Regions from separate parts of the Bacillus sp. PK3-067 genome, predicted to be linked through region 1. Evidence: riboswitches for the same ligand, from Rfam matches in the RefSeq annotation. Region 1 holds a riboswitch; the other holds the start of a gene.
What was found. A riboswitch is a leader RNA that binds a small molecule or an ion and turns the genes downstream of it on or off. The one in region 1 is predicted to bind thiamine pyrophosphate.

Region 1 (2,410 bases):
TAGACAATTATTTTTCTAATAACTCATAAAGAAAATAAAAGTACAGTAAAAAGAAGTCCGATAAAAAACGAGTGGTGTAGAATATTTCTATTAATCATTCGTTTTTTATTATATTTACATATATTTTTTAAAAGAGGATTATAGACGTTCTGAAAAAAAATAATTATAACAAGAACAGTGTTCGTGCTACTATCTACGGTTATTTTTTGTACTAAGTACCCCTTTAACTAACAAGACAACAAAAAATAATTAACATATTAAGGAAATTACGTTACAATAAATGTAAGAGATTTTTCTTTGAGTTTTAGCTCTGAATAATAAAGATAGTTAAATCACTAAATGGAGGAGCAGGTCAATTTTGTTCCTTGTATAGTAAATTGTTACCTATCTCTATTGCAGGTTGTATGGCAGGTAACAGTAGCAGTTGTAGCGAAATACAGCAGAGACAAAGGCTCTTTGGCAAACGGGACTGATGAATGTATTTGGCAAGTAAAAAATGGTTCTTCCCGGAGTTAGTTGAAAAGTCTCATTCTCTCCAAAAGTAGAATCTTTGTCCGCAATGTGGAGAATTTGCATCGACCATACATGATTCTTTTAATAAGCTTTAACTTGTTTATGCTCCCTTCGGCAAGACCATTATTATTCTCATAAGTTACCGCATTTCTGACAGCTTCAATATCCCGGGCTAATCCATTCGTAAAGTTCTTAAACTCTTGTATATTAGTATTCTTAATTTTCTTAATACAATGGTTGAGATTCTCAACACTCTTTGTGGTGAAGATGTTTTTAAACTCCCATGTTAAATCATAAACTATTTTTACAATAGGGTGTTCTTCATAATTATTGTTGGTATTATAACGTATGTTCAAGCATATTATTTAACGTGGATGATTCCATAAAGAGAAAAAGAAATAACCTTTGCATTTTTCAGATTATCGTGTATGATGGGAAAGTATTGAAAATTAAATCAGTGATAAACTAGGGGTGCCTAACGTATGCGTAGGCTGAGAGAGAAGCGCGTGAACTTCTTAACCCTTTGGACCTGATCTGGCTCGTACCAGCGTAGGGAAGTTAACGGCTTTACATAATGATGTCTTTTATGAGCCAGGTCCTTATTTTTTTATGGACCTGGCTCTTTTTATTTTGGCATGCGCTGGCCATATCTCGTCCTTGTCACGAACAGGGGAGGCAACAAAGGTTATGAAACAGTCTGTTTCAGCTGAGCAAATTGAATTGAAATCGAGTTTACCAGGGAGTAAGAAAGTATATGTGGATGGACCACGCGCAGGCATGAAAGTGCCGATGCGTGAGATTGAACAAAGCGAAACGAACGGCATCCCAAATCCTCCAGTCCGTGTGTATGATACGAGCGGTCCTTATACGGATCCGGCGTATAAAGTGGAGCTGGAAAAGGGAATTCCAACGCCGCGTCATTCTTGGATCATGGAGCGCGGGGATGTAGAGGCATATGAAGGGCGCGAGGTGAAACCAGAGGATGATGGTGTGAAAGTGGCTTCGAAACATACACCTGTTTTCCCGCAAATGGATCGCCAGCCGCTTAGAGCGAAGCAAGGTGCAAATGTTACGCAAATGCATTATGCGCGTAATGGCATTATTACGTCTGAGATGGAATACGTTGCAATTCGTGAAGGAGTAGAGCCGGAGTTTGTTCGTAAGGAAATCGCAGAAGGCCGCGCTATTTTACCAGCGAATATTAATCATCCAGAAGCAGAACCGATGATTATCGGGCGTAATTTCCACGTGAAGGTAAATGCAAATATCGGAAACTCTGCTGTATCTTCTTCTATTGCAGAAGAAGTAGAGAAGATGACGTGGGCAACGCGCTGGGGTGCAGATACGATTATGGATTTATCTACAGGTAAAAACATTCATACGACGCGTGAGTGGATTATTCGTAATGCGCCTGTACCAGTTGGAACTGTGCCGATTTATCAAGCGCTTGAAAAGGTAAATGGAATTGCAGAAGATTTAACATGGGAAGTGTACCGTGATACGTTAATTGAGCAAGCGGAGCAAGGCGTTGATTACTTTACGATTCACGCTGGTGTATTGCTTCGTTACATTCCAATTACTGCAAAGCGTACGACAGGTATCGTTTCGCGTGGTGGTTCGATTATGGCGCAGTGGTGTTTATTCCATCATAAAGAAAACTTCCTATATACTCATTTTGAAGAGATTTGTGAAATTATGAAGCAGTACGATGTTTCGTTCTCTCTTGGAGATGGATTACGTCCAGGATCGATTGCAGATGCAAATGACGAAGCACAATTCTCTGAGCTTGAAACACTTGGCGAATTAACGAAAATTGCTTGGAAACATGATGTGCAAGTTATGATTGAAGGACCTGGACACGTACCGATGCACTTAATTAAAGAGAATATGGAGAAAG
Region 2 (2,410 bases), 710 kb from region 1:
CAAACCTTTTTTCATTTTCTGCCGTCCTTTCTATATATCCATGGTGCTGTTATTCTTGCCATAAACTCTACGATAAAATACAGGCATAATGTCACCATAACGATGATTGCTGCAACACCAAATACTCGGGCAGTCAAAAAGGATTTTGTAGCCCTCGTAAGCATAACGCCTAATCCTTCACTTGCACCGAGCCATTCTCCGATAATTGCCCCCATTACGCTATATGTAACTGCAATTTTTAAACCTGAGAAAAAGTATGGAAGCACTGCTGGAAATTTTACTTTCTGGTAAACTTGCCATTTTGTCGCCTTCATTGTTTGTAACAGTTTCAACATGTTTTTATCTACTGTTTGAAAACCTTCTAAAATACTAAGCGCAATTGGGAAGAAACAAACGAGTATTACGACCATTACTTTCGGCAACATCCCATATCCAAACCAAATAATAAATAGCGGTGCAAGTACAACAATTGGAATTGTTTGCGAAATAACGAGCAATGGATTTATTAAAATACGAAATAACGGTATAACGTCCATAATAATTGCGATGCTCGTCCCCAATAAAATTGCAAAGAATAGTCCAATTATAACTTCCTGCAGTGTTTGCATCGTATTTGGTAATAGTAAATCTTTCATCCCAATTAATTCTTGAACAATGGCAGAAGGCTTTGGTAAAATCCACGGTTCGATTTTAAATAATGAAACAGATCCTTCCCATATCGCAATGAGAAGGATAAGCCAAATAGTTGTAATAAGTTTAGATTGCTTCTGGTTTTGCATATTCATCACGGTACTTCCAAACCTTTTCATCTATCGTTACACCAGTGCTTGGACGATAATGGATTTTAATAGAAGTAATCACTTCTTCTGCTCCAGCATCGACGCAAGCTTGTTGCGCACGTTTAACGACATCAAGAAGTACATCTAATTCTCCTTCCAAAGTTGTTTCCATTGCCCCTACTTCATAACGAACTCCCGATTGTTGCACAACTTCAATTGCTTTATCGACAACAGAATATACATCTTTCGTTTTTGCTTGTGGTACTACTGAAAATGACATTGTAACTTGTTGTGACATAATAAAATCCCCCTTATAAAAATAAATTTCAAAAATAAATTTCAAAAATAAGAAAAGGCTTTCCTACTGCGTAGGAAAGCCTTGTATGCAAGTTATTACAGAATAACATATGCTACATCACTTTAAGTAACTCCCTACGCTGGCATTATCCAGATCAGGTTGAGGGTCGATGTTTACTTACATCCTCTCAGCCAATTGGCTCCCCGGTCCTTAATTCGTTTTCATTGTAGCATGATTTATTTTATTGAACAAACAAAAGCATGCATAATCATTTCATTATTTTTGGAAAATAACCAACTTTTTCACCATGAGCTAATAACTGCTGAATAAATTCTTTATTAATTGCTGGTACTATCAATTCTTTTTTCTTAATCCATTTATTCGTTCTACGCGTACCCATTACAATTTCAGATTGCTGCGCTCCATCTCCTGCAACTTGAGAAGCAATTAACTCTGCTATTACTTCATTTCCCTTCGCTAATGCAAGTCCGGTATTTACATATTCTGAAAGTGGAACCATTTCAAGATTGTATCCACACTCTCCAATTAGCTGTATAAATTGTTCAAACTCAATTTGATGTGGATGACAAATATGTAACGTCTCTCCTATAATTTGCGCATCTTGCAAATACGATACAATTGATTTACTAGCAAAATCAATTGGTGTGAAATCAACTTTCCACTTCACATTTGGTGCTTTCCCAATTAATAGCATTGTTTTAATAAGACGATAAAATGCGTTTCCTTCAATATTTTGTTGGAACGAACCTGTTTCTGAATGACATGCTAAATTACCTGCACGATAAATATTTCCACGCAAACCATTTTTCATTGCTTCACGAACAATGTTTTCCGCTTGTAGTTTACTATTTGAATATACATTCTCTAAGTCTACACTGTAATTAAAATCACCAGTTTTCATGTATGTATCCCATTGATCTACCGCTAATTCTAACGGGATACCAATTGTAGAAATAAAATGGAATGTAGCACCTTTCTCCGCTAATGTTAGCATACGGCTAGTTCCTTGGACATTTATATTTTCAAATTGTTTTACATCTCCAAAATGTCTTACATCTGCACCGCAATGAATTATCGTATCCATCTTAGAACTGATGAACATAAATTCTTCTTCGCTCATCCCAAGATACTCTTCTCCAAGATCACCAGCTACGGCCTGTATACGCTGTAACCATTCTTCACATATATCATTAAAGTAGCCTGTTAATGTATCTATAATTCTTTGCTGCACATCTTTAGTTGGTCTTACTAAACAATAAATAGTAGCAGATGTATCTCTCAACAATTCATATAATATGTGTGATCCTAAATA

Region 2: linked by a shared signal. The riboswitch ahead of M1D73_RS02215 (MTH1187 family thiamine-binding protein) and the one ahead of thiC (phosphomethylpyrimidine synthase ThiC) in region 1 are both predicted to bind thiamine pyrophosphate.

What each region holds. Positions count from the first base shown of each region.
Region 1 is NZ_CP096490.1:5,134,274-5,136,683, reverse strand. Features, by position in the region: gene M1D73_RS26545 (hypothetical protein) at 1-29, shown strand, start outside; gene M1D73_RS26540 (transposase) at 513-782, opposite strand; partial or broken gene M1D73_RS26535 (L-lactate permease) at 828-899, shown strand; TPP riboswitch at 971-1,086, shown strand; gene thiC (phosphomethylpyrimidine synthase ThiC) at 1,201-2,410, shown strand, end outside.
Region 2 is NZ_CP096490.1:423,212-425,621, reverse strand. Features, by position in the region: gene M1D73_RS02225 (ABC transporter substrate-binding protein) at 1-15, opposite strand, end outside; gene M1D73_RS02220 (ABC transporter permease) at 12-785, opposite strand; gene M1D73_RS02215 (MTH1187 family thiamine-binding protein) at 757-1,077, opposite strand; TPP riboswitch at 1,192-1,293, opposite strand; gene M1D73_RS02210 (non-ribosomal peptide synthetase family protein) at 1,346-2,410, opposite strand, start outside.